Regions from separate parts of the Actinomadura rugatobispora genome, predicted to be linked through region 3. Evidence: riboswitches for the same ligand, from Rfam matches in the RefSeq annotation. Region 3 holds a riboswitch; each other region holds the start of a gene.
What was found. A riboswitch is a leader RNA that binds a small molecule or an ion and turns the genes downstream of it on or off. The one in region 3 is predicted to bind thiamine pyrophosphate.
Positions count from the first base shown of each region.

Region 1: linked by a shared signal. The riboswitch ahead of ACZ466_RS20945 (purine-cytosine permease family protein) and the one ahead of thiO (glycine oxidase ThiO) in region 3 are both predicted to bind thiamine pyrophosphate.
Region 2: linked by a shared signal. The riboswitch ahead of thiC (phosphomethylpyrimidine synthase ThiC) and the one ahead of thiO (glycine oxidase ThiO) in region 3 are both predicted to bind thiamine pyrophosphate.

Region 1 covers NZ_AP029191.1:4,734,280-4,740,023, reverse strand. The annotation lists gene ACZ466_RS20950 (PAS domain-containing sensor histidine kinase) at 78-1,994, opposite strand; gene ACZ466_RS20945 (purine-cytosine permease family protein) at 2,131-3,513, opposite strand; TPP riboswitch at 3,506-3,620, opposite strand; gene ACZ466_RS20940 (rhodanese-like domain-containing protein) at 3,712-4,044, opposite strand; gene ACZ466_RS20935 (SSI family serine proteinase inhibitor) at 4,094-4,561, shown strand; gene ACZ466_RS20930 (Fpg/Nei family DNA glycosylase) at 4,670-5,533, opposite strand.
Region 2 covers NZ_AP029191.1:11,278,851-11,284,594, forward strand. The annotation lists gene ACZ466_RS50555 (sugar phosphate nucleotidyltransferase) at 1-1,506, opposite strand, end outside; gene ACZ466_RS50560 (CDP-alcohol phosphatidyltransferase family protein) at 1,503-2,180, opposite strand; gene ACZ466_RS50565 (sensor histidine kinase) at 2,362-3,612, opposite strand; TPP riboswitch at 3,695-3,806, shown strand; gene thiC (phosphomethylpyrimidine synthase ThiC) at 3,801-5,528, shown strand; gene ACZ466_RS50575 (RNA polymerase sigma factor) at 5,677-5,744, shown strand, end outside.
Region 3 covers NZ_AP029191.1:8,085,200-8,090,943, reverse strand. The annotation lists gene ACZ466_RS36325 (hypothetical protein) at 1-54, opposite strand, end outside; gene thiE (thiamine phosphate synthase) at 154-828, opposite strand; gene ACZ466_RS36315 (Rv2175c family DNA-binding protein) at 965-1,348, opposite strand; gene ACZ466_RS36310 (NAD(P)/FAD-dependent oxidoreductase) at 1,386-2,609, opposite strand; TPP riboswitch at 2,665-2,779, shown strand; gene thiO (glycine oxidase ThiO) at 2,768-3,889, shown strand; gene thiS (sulfur carrier protein ThiS) at 3,886-4,122, shown strand; gene ACZ466_RS36295 (thiazole synthase) at 4,125-4,913, shown strand; gene ACZ466_RS36290 (DMT family transporter) at 5,050-5,744, shown strand, end outside.

The sequences.
Region 1 (5,744 bases), 3.4 Mb from region 3:
CCGGGAACGTTCCCAAAGCGCACCGCCGGTCACGGCAGTAACACCGCCACAAGGCCCTGGCGTGCGGCGACGCGGGTTCACCCCGGCTCCCCGGCGGGATGCGCGCCCTCACCGGCCGGCGCGGTGGCCGCCTTCAGCCGCAAGCACATCCGCGTGCCCGCGTGCCCGGCGGCCGGGTGCGCCGAAATCTGCCCGCCCTGCGCCTCTGTGAGGCGTTTCACAATGTAGAGACCGAGCCCGATGCCGCCGAAGCGGCGCCGGTCGCCCGCCTCGCCCTGCACGAAGCGCTCGAAGATCCGCTCGTGGTCGCCGGGGGCGATGCCGATGCCCTCGTCGACCACGGTGACCACCACGTCGTCGTCCTCGCACCAGGCCCGCACCGTGATCGTGCCGCCGTCCGGGGAGTACTTGACGGCGTTCTCCAGCAGCTGGCCCAGCACGATGTCGGTGGCCAGGGCGTCTCCGCGCGCCTGCGGCAGGTCGTCGGCGATCTCCAGCTCGACCCGGTGCAGGTCCGACAGCGAGCGGAAGCCCGCCACCACGCCCTCCAGCACCCTGGCCAGCCCGAACGACTCGATCGTCACGGCCAGCTCGTCCGCCCCCGCGCGGGCGCCGCGCAGCAGGTGCTCCACCAGGCGGCCCAGCGACTGGGCGCGCTCGGCGATGGTCGCGACGGCGGACCGGCGGTCGGCGTCGGCCATCTCGTCCCACCGGTTGGTGAGCGTGCTCGCGAACCCCTGCACGACCGTGACCGGGGTGCGCAGCTCGTGGCTGGTGGTGGCGAGGAACAGGTCCTTGGCCTCCTCCAGCGCCTTGGCCTCGGTCACGTCGCGGAAGTCGACGACCAGCTCCTCGGTCTCCTCGATCTCCGCGACCAGCACGTTCAGCCAGACGCCCGTCTCGAACGGGATGGTGAGCATCTCGCCGACCGCGGGCATCTCGAACGGCAGCTCCTTGCCGAGCGCCTGCTCCGGCGGGATCCCGGTGAGCGCGTGCGCGGCCGGGTTCCACTGCCGGACCAGGCCGTCGCGGTCGAGGACGGCGATCCCGTCCGCGCTGGAGTCGATCACCGCCCGCTCGTGCGCCCGCTGCCGGACCACCTCCTCGTAGGCGACCGCGTTGCCGACCGCCACCCCGGCGTGCCCGGCCAGCAGCTCCAGCAGTTCCAGCTCGCGGTGTCCGACCTTGCGGCCGGAGAACAGCGCGTACAGCGCCCCGTACGGCCTGTTCTGCAGGAACGACAGCCCCAGCGCCACCGTGTGCAGTCCGGGCAGCTCCGACCAGATCAGATCGCCCAGCCGCTGCCGGCCGGTGGCCAGCCGCACCGCCCGGCCCGACCGCAGCAGCTCGCCGACCAGGCTGGAGCGCAGGTCGGCGGTGGCGCCGCGCATGTGGTCGGGCAGCCCGGTCATGTTGACCAGCCGCAGCCGCTCGCCCTCGATCCGGACGAACCCGGCCGCGTCGGCGCCGGTCAGCTCGATCAGCGCGGCGGTGATCCGGTCGAGCACCACGCCCAGGTCGAGTTCGGCGTTGAGGTCGGCGACGATGTCGTTGAGGCGGCGCACGAGCCGGGCCCGTTCGGCGGTGTGGTGCTGGGCGACCTCGTCCTCCTCGACCGGGTGGTAGACGCCCACCCAGCCGAGCGGGGCGCCGTCGCCGTCCTGCAGGAGGCTGGTGTCGATCCGCACGTCGATCAGCCGCCCGTCGCGGTGGAACCGGCGGGTGGCGATGGAGATGCGGCCGCCGTCGCCGCCCTCGCCGGTGCGCCGGGTCAGCAGCCGCTCCTGGACGGCGTTCTGCTCGGCCTTGAGCTCGTCCGGGACGATCGGCGGCGGCCGGCCGATGACCTCGGCGGCGCTCCAGCCGAACATCCGCTCCGCCGCCGGGTTCCACACGGTGACGTGGTAACCGTTGTCGACGGCCACGATCGCGTCGGCCGCGCACTCGATGACGGCGCGGGCGATCGGGTCGTGAACGGTCTGCACGTCTGTCATCGTGCCACTGCGACTCGGGGCCGCGCCGGGCAACCGCCCTGGAAAAGTTCCCACCCCGCCTTCCGGCCTGAGGGAAGAACACCACGTCAGGGCACGGAAAGCGGGCGAAACGCCGGTCACCGGCGGTCTCCGGCCGTCAACGGCGGCGCAGGCGGCCGACCAGGATCGCGGCGAGCCCGGCCAGCAGGAAGGAGAACAGCGAGGCGCTCATCCAGGTCTGCGGCGTGAAGCCCAGCGCGCCCTGCACGTCCTGCCAGAAGGCCGCCCACCAGCTCACCCCGCCCGGGTAGATCAGCTGGTAGGCCACGAAGCCGATCGCCCAGGCCGCGATCATCCCCCAGCGGGACGGGGCGTTGCGCGAGGTGTCCCAGCCGAGCCGGTCGGCGTCCGCCGTCCCGATGGCGGCCCGCCACCGGCCCCGGCCGAGGAAGAAGTCGGCGGCCAGCACGCCCAGCATCGGCACGAACACCGACCCGATCAGGGACAGGAACGCCGCGTAGTCCCCGATGTCCAGCAGCAGCGCCAGCCCGGTGATCCCGGCGCCCAGCGCGACCGTCAGCACGCGGCGGTCGGCGCGCGGGATCAGGTTCTGGATGGACACCGCCGTGGAGTACACGTTCGCGAACGACTGGTCGGCCTCCCGCAGCACGAACACCGCGAAGAACAGCACGCCCAGCGTCACGCCCAGGAACGGGTCGAACACCTTGGAGGAGTCCCCCGCGACCAGGGCCAGCGCCAGCAGCCCCAGCACGTAGGCGAAGATCTGCGTGGCGGAGTAGCCGACCGCGGCCGCGCCGAACGCCCCGCGCGCGCTGCGGGCGTGCCGGGTGTAGTCGGCGGCCACCGGCACCCAGGAGATCGACACCGCCAGCGCCGCGTCCGCCCCGATCCAGAAGCCGCCCCACGACCCCACGGTCAGGTCGGGCAGCGGCTCGCGCAGCAGCTGGACGTAGAAGTAGACCAGCGCCACCATCACGGCGGCGGTCACGTAGCGGCGCAGCAGCCGGACCGAGCCCAGCGGCCAGATCGTCAGCGCGGTGGTGAGGATCCCGGCCGCGATCACGTACCCCCACCGGGGTATCCCGTCCCACAGCGTCCGGGCCGCGTCCGCGATCACGATCAGCTCGAACGTGCCCCAGCCGATCAGCTGCGCGATGTTGAGGACGGTCGGCACGTACGACAGCCGGGCGCCGAAAAGGCCGCGCAGCAGCACCATCGCCGGCTGCCCGGTGCGCGCGCCGGGCGCCGCGGCCAGGCCCAGCATCAGCCCGCCCAGGACCGTTCCCACGACCATCGCGACGATCCCGGCCGCGATCGACAGCGTCGGCCGGCCGTTCTCGTCGGGGGCCAGCACGGTGTACGCGCCGGAGAACGCGAAGAGGCTGACGCCGAGGTTGGCCCAGAACGCGCCCTGGTCCCAGAAGCCGAGGGCCTTGGGGGCGGGCTCCTCCAGGGTGAAGGGCACCTCGGCATGCGGGCGCGGCCCGTTCTTGGGGCGCGGTTCGGCCTTGGACGTCATGGGACACGCTCCCTACGCCGGCATTACCCGGACAGGTTCATGCGGTCGGCGACGCCCTACAGGTCGCCCTCTCAGCCCGGTCGGCCCGAGCTCCCGCGGATATCGGTCGAGCCAATCGTAGCTAGGCGAAACCGGCCGAACCACCCCCGGTCCGGCACATTCGTCACGCCCGCCTCGCTCGTCCCATGAGACCGGTGGTCAGGCCACGTACGGCGGTGCCCCCGAGTCGGTCTCCATCGGGCGCCCGGTCTCCACCCAGCGCTTCATGCCGCCGTCGACGTTCTTGGCCAGCCAGCCCGCCTGGTTGAGCGCGACGGTCACCTGGGCCGACCGGACACCGGACCGGCAGATCACGTAGACCTCCTGGTCGCGCGGCACCTCGGCGGCGCGGTCGCTCAGCCGCCCCATCGGAATGTGCACCGCGCGGGGCGCGTGACCGGCGTCCCACTCGTCCTGCTCCCGCACATCCAGCAGGTACGCGTCCTGCGGAACGTCCTTCGCGTCAACCGCCGGGACATCGTCCCCGAAAATCATCACACCCCCATGGAACCCTGCGGACCCTGCCCGCGTCGAATCACGCATGCGGTATCGGACGCTCCTTTTCACGACGCCCGGGCTCGCCATGATCCTGTCATTGGCGGCCTGCGGCTCAGAACAGGCCACGAGCAACCCCGCTGACCAGCCCTCGGCCACGACGTCCGTCCAGCCCTCCGGGTCCCCGGAGGCGAAGAACACCCTGACCGTCCAGGTGAAGGCCTCGGCCCAGGCCCCGGCCACGACCTGGACGCTGAGCTGCGATCCGGCGGGCGGGGACCATCCGAAGGCCCAGCAGGCGTGCGCCGCGCTGGCCAAGGCCAAGGACCCCTTCAAGCCCACGGCCCCCGACCAGATGTGCACCAAGATCTACGGTGGTCCGGAGATCGCCACGGTCAAGGGCACCTGGCACGACAAGCCGATCGACGCGAAGTTCACCCGCGCCGACGGCTGCGAGCTGCACCGGTGGACGCAGGTCGCCCCGCTCCTGGGCGACGTGCCGAAGGTCCGCTGACAGCCCGTTCGCCCGACAGAACGACGACCCCGCCGACCACACCCCGCCGACGACGACCCCGCCAACCGCACTCCCCGGCCGCCGAGCCCGCCGACCCGGGCCCGGCGGCTACTTCAGGAGGCGGGACATCCTGCGGTCGGCGAGCGGTTTGCCCCCGGTCTGGCAGGTCGGGCAGTACTGCAGCGACGAGTCGGCGAACGACACCTCGCGGATCACATCCCCGCAGACGGGGCATTTCTCGCCGGTACGGGCGTGCACCCGCAGCCCGGTCTTCTTCTCGCCCTTGAGGTCCTGGGCGGCCAGGCCCCGGGAGCGCTCGACCGCGTCCCGCAGCGTCCCGACGATCGCCTCGTGGAGGGTGCGCACGTCGTCCTCGGTCAGCGATGAGGCGATCTTGAACGGGGACATCCGCGCGACGTGCAGCACCTCGTCGGAGTAGGCGTTGCCGATGCCCGCGACGACCTTCTGGTCGCGCAGCAGCCCCTTGATCTGGGTGCGCTTGCCGCCGACGATCGCCGCCAGCGCCTCGGGCGTGAACGCCTCGTCCAGCGGGTCGGGGCCGAGCGTCGCCACGCCCGGGACCTCCCGCGGGTCGCGGACGACGTAGACGGCCAGGCCCTTCTTGGTGCCGGCCTCGGTGAGGTCGAAGCCGGAGCCGTCGTCGAGGTGGACGCGCAGCGCGAGCGGGTTCTTGCCGCCGGGCCGCGCGGGCTTGGCGGGCATCTCCTCGCGCCACCGCAGCCACCCGGCCCGGGCCAGGTGGACGACCAGGTGCAGCCCGTCCACGTCGATGTCGAGGAACTTGCCGTGGCGGGCGACGCCGGTGACGGTCAGGCCGCCGAGCGCGGTGACCGGCGGGTCGTACGTCTTCAGGGCGGAGATGGCGAGAACATCGACTCGGGCGACGGCGTGTCCGGCCGCGCGCTCGCGCAGGAATCCGGCGAGCGCCTCGACCTCGGGTAGTTCAGGCATGGCTCAAGTATCCGTGACGGAGGTGTCCACAACCCTGTGGAAACCTGTGGACAACACTGTGGACGACCGGGCGCGGGCCCGGGTGTTCGACACTTTCAGGGGATAGAGCTCAGCAAACAGGGACAAAATTCCATGAAGATCGTCCACTCGCCCGGTCGCGGGGGTGTGGATAACTTCGTGGACGACCCCGCGGGGCGGGTGCGCGCCCGGT
Region 2 (5,744 bases), 3.2 Mb from region 3:
GCGCTGCGCGGCCTGGGACAGGTCGGCTCCGTCGGGGTCCAGGAACATGATGTCGACGCCCTGGGGGTCGCCGGGCGTGGTGCGGATGTAGAGGCCGCCGGCGCAGTCCTCCCGGGCGGTCGCGAACCGCGCCACCGGCAGCGCGCACGCCTCCAGGTCCTGGACGTCGATCGCGGTGGAGGTCAGCGCGCTGATCATCGCGCGCTTGAGGGTGCGGGCGGCGCGCGAGGCGTCCCGGCCGGTGATGACCGCGGTGCCCTTCCTCAGGGTGGTGGCGTACGCGCCGGCCAGCCGGACCGCCAGCTCCGGGGTGATCTCCACGTTGATCAGGCCGGACACCCCGCGCGGGCCGAACAGGCTGCGCTGCCCCCGGGACTCCCAGATGACGCTGGTGTTGACGACCGCGCCGGCCTCGATCGTCTTGAACGGGTACACCTTGACCTGGCTGGAGACGTAGGCCTCGGCCTCGATGACGCACTCGTCGCCGACGATCGCGCCCTCCTCCACGCGGGCGCCGGACATGATGTCGGTGTTCTTGCCGATCACGCAGCCGCGCAGGTTGGTGGAGGGGGCGATGAAGACGTTGTCGTGGACGACGGCGCGGTGCAGGAAGGCGCCCTCCTTGACGACGACGTTGCTGCCGAGGACGGTGAACTCGCGCAGTTCCACGCCCGCCTCGACCTTGGCGTAGTCGCCGATGTACAGCGGGCCCTTGAGCACGGCCTCGGCGTCGACCTCGGCGCCCTCGCCGACCCACACGCCGGGGGACAGCTCGAAGCCGTCGATGTCGACGTCGACCAGGCCGGAGAGCATGTCGGCCTGGGCCTTCATGTAGCTGGCGTGGGTGCCGACGTCCTCCCAGTAGCCGTCGGCGACGTAGCCGTAGAGCGGGGCGCCCGCGGCCAGCAGCGCGGGGAACACGTCGCCGGACCAGTCGACGGCCGTGCCGTCGGCGACGTGGTCGAGCACCTCGGGTTCCATGACGTAGATGCCGGTGTTGACGGTGTCGGAGAACACCTGGCCCCAGGTCGGCTTCTCCAGGAAGCGCTGGACGCGGCCCGCGTCGTCGACGATGATGATGCCGAACTCCAGCGGGTCGGGGACGCGCTTGAGCCCGATGGTGACCAGCGCGCCGTTGTCGCGGTGGAAGCGCATCATGTCGGTCAGGTCGATGTCGGTCAGGGCGTCCCCGGAGATGACCAGGAAGCGGTCGTCGCGCAGCGCCTCGGCGGCGTTCCGGACGCTGCCGGCGGTGCCGAGCGGGATCTCCTCGGTGGCGTAGCTCAGCGCCATGCCGAGCTCCTCGCCGTCGCCGAAGTAGTTGCGGATCAGCGCGGCCAGGAACTGGACGGTCACCACGGTCTCGCCGAACCCGTGCCGCCTGAGCAGGCGCAGCACATGTTCCATGATCGGCCGGTTGACGAGAGGGAGCAGGGGCTTGGGCTGGTTGGCGGTCATCGGGCGCAGCCGGGTCCCCTCGCCGCCCGCCATCACAACGGCCTTCATCGCGGTGTCCGCGCTCCCTTCGGGTCGCCGGCCGGAGGTCCCGGATCGGTCTCGCCGGGCGGGCGGCCCGGGTCGCTCTCTCCGGGCGGGCGCGGCGGGGGCCCCGGGGGGCCGGCGCGGCCGGCCAGCACCAGTCGCCGCGTCTGCTCCCAGTAGAGAAGGGCCGCCCACCAGTACAGGAACGTCCCCCAGATCGCGAACGACCAGCCGATGACCTTCGCGGCGGTGGCCGCCCAGCCCTCGTGGTCGCCGAGCAGCAGCAGCGGGAAGGCGTACAGCAGGCACAGCGTCGCGGCCTTGCCCGCGAAGTGCACCGGCAGCGTGCCCGAGTACCCCAGTCTGCGGGTGATCGGCGCGATCGGGACGATCGCCGCCTCCCGGGCGACCAGCACGGCCACCAGCCACAGCGGGATGATGTCGCGGACCGTCAGCCCGGCCAGGGTCGCCAGGATGTAGAGCCGGTCGGCGGCCGGGTCGAGCACGGTGCCCAGCTTGCTGGTCTGCTCCAGCGCGCGGGCCAGCTTGCCGTCCAGCCAGTCCGACAGGCCGGCGAACACCAGCACGCCCAGGGCCCACCAGTCGGCCTCGATCAGGACCAGCCACAGGAACAGCGGCACGCCCAGCAGCCGGGCGAAACTCAGCGCGTTCGGCACCGTCCAGATCCGTCCCGACACCGCCTCCGCCGCAGCGGCCGACCCGGTCTCGGGGACCGGGCCCCCGCCCGGCTCCGGTGGCCTGTCGACATCAGGGCTCACTGACGCGTCGCCTCCCCTATCCCCCAATGCCCCGACCTTATCGTCAGGGTGGGCGAGGCCCTCGGCGCCCCGGCCCCCCTCCGGGGCCGGCGGCCCCGGCCTACCGGGCGTCGGCGGGGCGGCCGGCGCCCTGGTCACGGGCGTGCCGGTCACCGCCCGTGCCGTCGCCGGCGCCGAGCGGGAGCACGGCCGCCACGACGAACCCGCCCGCGGGGCCGGGTCCGGCCTCGACCGTTCCGCCGACGCTGCGGGCGCGCTCGGTCATCCCGACGATCCCGAAGCCCGCGCCCGTCCCGGCGCCCGCGTCGGCCCCGGCACCTGCACCGCCCGGCGCGGCGGGTCCGCGGCCGTCGTCGGCGACGGTGATCCGCAGGTTCCCGGCGGCGCGTTCCAGCAGGACCTCGACCGAGCCGGCCCGGGCGTGCTTGACCACGTTGGTCAGCGCCTCCTGGACGATCCGGTAGGCCACGATCCCGACCTCGGGCGCCTCCCGTTCGGCGCCGCGCTCCTCCAGGACGGCGGCGAGCCCGGATTCCCGCGCGGCGTCCACCAGTTCGGCGATGCCGGCCGCGCCGGGCGGCACCGCCCCCGGCGCGCCGTCCCCGGCCTCGCGCAGCACCTGGAGGGTGGCCCTCAGCTCGGTGCGGGTGTCGCGGCAGGTCGCGGCGATCTCGTTGAGGCATCCGGCGATCTCGGCGCGGTCCAGGGGACGGCCGGAGGCCACCAGGTGCGCCGCGGCCCCGGCCCGGACGCCGATCACGGTGATGCTGTGGGCGAGCAGGTCGTGCAGGTCCCGGGCGATGCGCAGGCGCTCCTCGGCGACCCGCCGCCGGGCCTCCTCCTCGCGGGTCCGCTCGGCGCGCTCGGCCCGCTCGGTGGCCGCGGCCAGCCGGGCCCGGTGAACCCGCCAGGTCTGCACGCCGACGACCACTCCGACGATGGCCTCGATCACGCCGATCTGCTCGAGCCCGCTGCGCCCGCTGGCGCCCATGGAGAACAGCACCGCGCAGACCAGCAGCAGCGCGGCCGTGCCGAACAGCACCGTGCGCACGCGGCGTCCCATCACCGCGAAGGTGAACAGCGCGAACACCTCGGCGGGGGCGGCGGCGTGGTGCTGGTACTGCAGCAGGTGGTACGGCAGCGCCACCGCGACGACCAGGGCCAGCGCGAGCCCGGGCCGGCGGCGCCGCCAGGCCAGCGGCACGTGCGCCCCGGCCAGCAGCAGCGCGCCGAGCGGGTCCAGGGACCGCACGCCCGGCCAGGCCACCGCGGCGGCCAGCGCCCCCGCCGCCAGGACCCCGGCGAGCAGGGTGTCCAGCGTCACATCCCGCACCCGGGCTTTGATCAACACACCAGCAATCCTGCCCGACCCGGCCCGCTCCCCCAAACCGCCCCCGGTGGACGCCGGCGCGGGCGAAAGGTTAACGTCGTGCCCGACAGATCGCGGGGGCCCGGCGAACCGGGCTGAGATTGCGGCTGGCACGGCCGCTGACCGCTGGAACCTGACCGGGTAATGCCGGCGTAGGGAGAGATCCAGTCATGACCAAGGACGGCTCGGTTCGGCCTGCCCGCAAGACGTACCTGACCGGCTCGCGCGAGGGTCTGCGCGTGCCGATGCGGGAGGTGCCGCTGACCAACGGGGCCTCGGTGGTGCTGTACGACACCTCCGGCCCGTACACCGATCCCGCCTACGAGGCCGACGTGCGGCGCGGGCTCCCGCCGCTGCGCGAGGCGTGGATCGCCGGACGCGGCGACACCGCCGCCTACGAGGGGCGGGCGGCCCGCCCGGAGGACGACGGGCGGCGCTCCGGCGATCCGCTGCGCGACGCCGCGGCCTTCCCGCCGCGACGGCCGCGGCGGGCGACCGGGGAGGCGGTGACGCAGCGGGCCTACGCGCGGCGCGGCGAGATCACCCCGGAGATGGAGTTCGTCGCGCTGCGCGAGGGCGTCGAGCCGGAGTTCGTGCGGGCGGAGCTGGCGGCGGGACGGGCCGTGCTGCCCGCCAACGTCAACCACCCCGAGATCGAACCGATGATCATCGGGCGGAACTTCCTGGTGAAGGTCAACGCCAACATCGGCAACAGCGCGGTGGCGTCCTCCGTCGAGGAGGAGGTCGAGAAGATGACCTGGGCGACCCGCTGGGGCGCCGACACGATCATGGACCTGTCGACCGGCCGGGACATCCACACCACCCGGGAGTGGATCCTGCGCAACTCGCCGGTGCCGGTCGGCACGGTGCCGCTGTACCAGGCGCTGGAGAAGGTCGGCGGCGATCCGGCCGCGCTCACCTACGAGGTCTTCCGCGACACCGTGATCGAGCAGGCCGAGCAGGGCGTGGACTACATGACCGTGCACGCGGGCGTGCTGCTGCGGTACGTGCCGCTGACCGCGCGGCGCAGGACGGGCATCGTGTCCCGGGGCGGGTCGATCATGGCGGCCTGGTGCCTGGCGCACCACGAGGAGAACTTCCTCTACACCCGCTTCCGGGAGCTGTGCGAGATCTTCGCGGCCTACGACATCACCTGGTCGCTGGGCGACGGGCTGCGGCCGGGCTGCGTCGCCGACGCCAACGACGAGGCGCAGTTCGCCGAGCTGCGCACGCAGGGCGAGCTCACCCGGATCGCGGCGGAGTTCGGCAACCAGGTGATGAACGAGGGCCCCGGCCACGTCCCGATGCACAAGATCAAGGAGAACGTGGACCGGCAGCGGGAGTGGTGCGACGACGCGCCGTTCTACACGCTGGGCCCGCTGACGACCGACATCGCGCCCGGGTACGACCACATCACCTCGGCGATCGGCGCCGCGATGATCGGCTGGCACGGCACCGCGATGCTGTGCTACGTGACGCCCAAGGAGCATCTGGGGCTGCCCGACCGCGACGACGTGAAGGCGGGCATGATCGCCTACAAGATCGCCGCGCACGCCGCCGACCTGGCCAAGGGCCATCCGGGCGCGCAGGCCTGGGACGACGCGCTGTCGGACGCCCGGTTCGAGTTCCGCTGGGAGGACCAGTTCAACCTGGCCCTCGACCCGGACACGGCGCGCGCGTTCCATGACGAGACGCTGCCGGCGGCCCCGGCCAAGACGGCGCACTTCTGCTCGATGTGCGGCCCGCACTTCTGCGCGATGAAGATCACTCAGGATGTGCGCCGGTACGCCGGGGAGCACGGGCTGCCGGAGGACGAGGCGCTGGAGGCCGGGCTGCGCGACAAGGCGGCGGAGTTCACCTCCGCCGGCAACCGGATCTATCTCCCGATCGCCGACTGAGCGGCCGGACGGCCACGGGTCCGCGCGGGTCCGCGCGCGTCCGGCGGATCACCGCTGCGCGAACGGGCGGGATCGGGAGAGGATGGGGCGGCGCCGCCCGCCGCGGCGTGCGCGGACCTGTGGTCGGTCAGGACGGGTGGTGGAGCCGGTGGACGCGCCTGGACCCGCGGTGGCCCGCGACGAGGAACTGCGCGCGCGCCTCGCCGCCGGGGACGA
Region 3 (5,744 bases):
CAGGTCGTCGTCGGACAGATCCACCGGGCGCTCGTCATCGGGTCCCAGGCTCATGGCCCCATTCTCGGGCATCGGCGGTCATGATCGACCGCCGATGTGATCCAGCGCACCGAGTGATCCGCCCCACCCGCCGGGTCAGGGCCGCCGCGGGGGTCAGCCTGCCGCGGGCAGCCGCCGGGACAGCTCCTCCGCCGCCGCCCGCGGGTCGGCGGCCTCGGTGATCGCCCGGACGACCACGATCCGGCGGGCGCCCGCGTCCAGCACCTCGGCCACGTTGCCGGAGTCGATCCCGCCGATCGCGAACCAGGGGCGGACCTCGCGCCGCGCCGCCACGTACTCCAGCAGCTTCACGCCCGGCGCCGCGCGGCCCGGCTTGGTCGGCGTCGGCCAGACCGGCCCGGCGCAGAAGTAGTCGACGCCCGGTTCGGCGGCGGCCGCGGAGGCCTGCTCGTCGGAGTGCGTGGACCGGCCGATCAGGATGTCCTCGCCCACGATCGCGCGGGCGGCCGGGACCGGCAGGTCGTCCTGGCCCAGGTGCAGCACGTCGGCCTGCACCGCGTGCGCGATGTCGGCCCGGTCGTTGACCGCCAGCAGCGCCCCGTGCCGGTCGCAGGCCTCCCGGAACACCCGCAGGTGCTCCAGCTCCTGCCGCGCCTCCAGCCCCTTCTGCCGGAGCTGGACGATGTCGACGCCGCCCGCGAGCGCCGCGTCGAGGAAGCCGGGCAGGTCCCCCTGGCGCTCCCGGGCGTCCGTGCAGAGGTAGAGGCGGGCCCGGCTGAGCCGGGCGCGCAGGGCGACCGCGCGGTCGGAGAGCAGATGCCTGGACACGGTGAAGGCGGGTTCCTTCCGCGGTCGGGAGAGACGATCAATGCGATGACGGGGCCGCACGCGGCGGCGTGGCCGCCGCGCGTGACCCCGTCATCCTGTCATGTGCGTTCCGCCGGACCCCGTCCGGTGGCGCCCCTCAGAACGCCAGCGCCTGGGCCCTCCGCCGGACCTCGGTGCCGCGGTTCTCACTGAGCGCCTGGACGGGGGTGCCGGGCAGCGTGTCGTCGGCGGTGAACAGCCAGCGCAGCGTCTCGACGTCGTCGAAGCCCGCGTCCGACAGCAGCGTCAGCGTGCCTGGAAGCCCCTTGATGACCTGCCCGTCCTTGATGAACTCCGCGGGCACCATCGGGGCGCCGTCGCGGCGGACCGCCAGCAGCTTGCGCTCGCTGAGCAGCTGCTTGACCCTGCTTTGCTTGATCCCGAGGGCTTCGGTCGCCTGCTTGAGGGTGAGCCACTCTCCGACGAGGGAGTCGGTCCGGGGATCGAGAGCGCTTTCTACGGTTGCGTGCAGTTGCGTCACGCCCCCTGCCTACCACGCCCCCATGTCGCTCAAACCCTCAGGAGTCCCCTCCAGTCCGCACCGCGTCCTTGAGGGGGGTGTCCGGGTCCGCGACGGCCTCCGGGTCGACCGGCGTTCCGGCGGCGATCAGCCGCCTGGCCTGCATCACGTCGCGCGGGCGGCCGACGGTGAGGACGGCCTCAAGCCGGTCGCCCGTGAGCCAGCAGACGGCCCACTTGGCCCCCGCCGGGTCGCCCCGGTGGACGAGGCGCTCGGCGGAGGGGTGGTGGCCCGCGTACTGCACCATCCGGCCGAACTGCTCCGACCAGAAGTAGGGGACGGCGTCGTAGGACGCGTCCTGGCCGAGGAGGGTCGCGGCGGCGACGTCGGGGGCGTTCAGGGCGGTGTCCCAGTGCTCGATGAGCAGGCGGCGGCCGTACCGCTCCGACCACCAGGCGGCGCAGTCGCCGACCGCCACGATGTCGCGGCGGGCGGGGCCCTCCCCGACGGTGGCGCGGAACGCGGCGTCGGTGACGATCCCGCCCTCGGTGAGCAGGCCCGAGCCGTCCAGCCAGTCCAGCCGGGGGCGGACGCCGACGCCGACCACGACCTCGTCGGCGGCGATCCGGTCGCCGTCGGCCAGGGCCAGGCCGCCGGGCTCGATCGCGGCGACCTTGACGCCGGTGCGCAGTTCCACGCCCGCCTCGGCGTACCAGGGGGCGGTGAGCCCGCCGACCTCCGGTCCGATCGCGTTGGCCAGCGGGGTGTCGGCCGCCTCGACGACCGTGACCGCGCAGCCCTTCCTGGCCGCGGTGGTGGCCACCTCGGCGCCGATCCAGCCCGCGCCGACGATGACGACGCGGGCGCCCACGGTCAGCCGGCCGCGCAGGGCGCGGGCGTCGTCGATGGTGCGCAGCACCCGCTGGGGCCCGTCGCCGGGCAGCGTGACGGGGGTGGCGCCGGTGGCGATGACCAGCCCGTCGAAGCGCAGGTCGCCGGCCGTGGTGGCGACGGTGCCGCCGCCTCCGGGCTCGGGCGCGGGGCGCAGCGCGGTGGCGCGCTCGCCGAGCAGCAGCCGGACGCGCAGCGCGTCCCAGTCGGCGTCGACGGTCGTGTCGTCCCGTTCCCCGGCCAGCACCGCCTTCGACAGCGGCGGCCGGTCGTAGGGCCGGTGCCGCTCCTCCGAGACCAGGGTCAGCTCGCCCTGGAATCCCTTGGCCCGCAACGCCTCGACGGCGCGCACCCCGGCCAGCCCGCCGCCCACCACGACCACGCTCTCCATGTCGGCACACCCTAGTCGGCGGCCGGAAGCGACCCGCGGGCGACGTAGGCTTGGGGGGAAAGTGCGCGGGAGTCCGGTACGACCGGGCTGAGAGGGCGGCTAGGACGGGCCGCCGACCGCTTGGACCTGATCCGGATCATGCCGGCGAAGGGAGCGGGATGGACATCGCGATCATCGGCGCGGGCGTCATCGGCCTGGCGACCGCCTGGCGGGTCGCGGCGCGCGGCGCCGCCGTCACCCTGATCGACCCGGCCCCCGGGAGCGGCGCCACCGCCGTCGCGGCGGGCATGCTCACCCCGGTCAGCGAGCTGAACTACGGCGAGGAGCCGCTGCTGCGGCTGGGCCTGGCCTCCCGCGACCGGTACGGCGCGTTCGCCGCCGAACTGGAGGAGGACACCGGGCTGCCGACCGGCTACCGCTCCGACGGGCTCCTGGAGGTCGCCTTCGACGCCGACGACCTGCGGCATCTGGACGATCTGCGCCGCTTCCAGGAGTCGCTCGGCATCCCCGTCCAGGCGCTGACCGGCCGCGAGTGCCGTCGGCTGGAGCCGATGCTGGCGCCGGGCGTGCGGGGCGGGCTGCTGGCCCCCGAGGACGGCGCGATCGACCCCAGGCGGCTGGCCCCGGCGCTGCTGGCCGCCGCGGAGCGGCACGGCGCGCGGCTGGTGCGCGAGCGGGCCGCCGCCGTGATCGTCGAGGGCGGCGCCGCGGCGGGGGTGCGGCTGGCGGGCGGCGCCGAGATCCGCGCCGACCGGGTGCTGCTGGCCGCCGGGCCGTGGTCGGGCGACCTGGAGGGGCTGCCGCCCGGGATCGTTCCACCCGTGCGCCCGGTGAAGGGGCAGGTGATCCGGCTCCGTACCAGGGTGCCGTTCCTGCGGCGCTGCACCCGCGGCGTGGTCAGGGGCTCCCCGATCTACCTGGTGCCGCGCGAGGACGGCGAGGTGGTGGTCGGCGCCACGCAGGAGGAGATGGGCTTCGACACGCGGGTGACGGCCGGGGGGCTGTGGGAGCTGCTGCGCGACGCGCGCGAGCTGCTGCCGGGCATCACCGAGCTGGAGTTCGCGGAGGTGTCGGCGGGGCTGCGGCCCGGCTCGCCCGACAACGCCCCGGTGATGGGGCCGGCGGCGCTGCCCGGCCTGGTCATCGGCACCGGCCATTTCCGCAACGGCATCCTGCTGACCCCGGTCAGCGCGGACATCCTTTCCGAGGCGCTGCTGGAGGGCACGGTGCCCGAGGTCGGAGCCGCGTTCACCCCCGACCGCCTGGTGGCGGCGCCATGACCGAGGAGACGACGACGATGATCAACGTGGTGGTCAACGGGGAGCCGCGCGAACTGCCCGGGGACACCACCGTGGCGGACGCGGTCGCCGCGGTGACCGGGCGCTCCGGCCCGGACGCCTCGGGCGTGGCCGCGGCGCTCAACGACGAGGTGGTACGGCGGTCCGACTGGGCCGCGACGACGCTGGCGGAGGCGGATCGGCTCGAGGTGCTGACCGCCGTGCAGGGAGGCTGAAGGTGGATCCCCGGGCGAACGACGACACGCTGGTGATCGCGGGCGAGGAGATCGGCTCGCGGCTGATCATGGGCACCGGCGGGGTGCCCAGCATGAGCGTGCTGCGCGAGGCGCTGCTGGCGTCGGGCACGACGCTCACCACCGTCGCGATGCGGCGGGTGGACCCGTCGGCCCGCGGCTCGGTGCTGGACGTGCTGCGCGACTGCGGGATCAGGGTGCTGCCCAACACCGCCGGCTGCTTCACCGCGGGCGAGGCGGTGCTGACCGCCAAGCTGGCCCGCGAGGCGCTGGGCACCCCGTGGGTGAAGCTGGAGGTCATCGCCGACGAGCACACCCTGCTGCCCGACCCGATCGAGCTGGTCGAGGCGGCCGAGCAGCTGGTGGACGACGGCTTCACGGTGCTCCCGTACACCAGCGACGACCCGGTGCTGGCGCGCCGCCTGGAGCAGGTGGGCTGCGCCGCGGTGATGCCGCTGGGCTCCCCCATCGGCTCCGGCCTGGGCATCCGCAACCCGCACAACATCGAGCTGATCGTGGAGGGCGCGGGCGTCCCGGTGATCCTGGACGCGGGTCTGGGCACGGCCAGCGACGCCGCGCTGGCGATGGAGCTCGGCTGCGACGCGGTGCTGCTGGCGACGGCCGTGACCCGGGCGCAGCATCCGGCGCGGATGGCGGCGGCGATGCGGCACGCCGTGGAGGCGGGGCGGCTGGCCCGGCAGGCCGGCCGGATCCCGATGCGCCGCTACGCGCAGGCGTCCTCGCCCTGGGAGGGCATCGCCACCGGACAGTGAAGCATCGTTAAAACGTCCCCGGAGAAATATTCGCTGGACCTGAAAGATCGCCGCACCTCAAACTGGGCGTGTCCAACTGCAACCGCACGGAATCGTTCGGTGTCGGTGGAAGAAACAGCGACTTAGGGTGCGGCGCATGGACCAGGAGGAATCGGCCGCCGGGCGACTCGCCATGGCGGCCGCGGGCGTCACCGTCGTGCTGTGGGCGTCGGCGTTCGTGTCGATCCGCAGCGCGGGCGAGGACTACAGCCCCGGCGCCCTGGCGCTGGGGCGGCTGCTGTCGGGCACGGTGACGCTGGCCGTCATCTGCCTGGTCCGCCGGGCGGGATGGCCGCCGCGGGCGGCCTGGCCCGGGATCGCCGCCTCGGGCGTGCTGTGGTTCGGCCTCTACATGGTGGCGCTGAACTGGGGCGAGCAGCAGGTGGACGCGGGCACCGCCGCGATGGTGGTCAACGTCGGGCCGCTGCTCATCGCGCTGCTGGGCGGCTGGCTGCTCAAGGAGGGCTTCCCCCGCGGGCTGCTGGCCGGGATGGCGGTGTCGTTCGCCGGTGCGGTCGTGGTCGGGTTCTCGATGTCGGGCGAGGGCCGCTCGCCGGTGCTGGGCGTGCTGCTGTGCCTGGTCGCGGCGGTGACGTACGCGGCGGGCGTGGTGAGCCAGAAGCCCGCGCTGCGGCACGCGAGCGCGCTGCAGGTCACCACCTTCGGCTGCGCGATCGGGGCGCTGGCCTGCCTGCCCTTCGCCGGGCAACTGGCGGGCGAGGCCGCCGGCGCCTCCACCGCCGCGACGCTCAACATGATCTACCTGGGCGTCTTCCCGACCGCGCTGGCCTT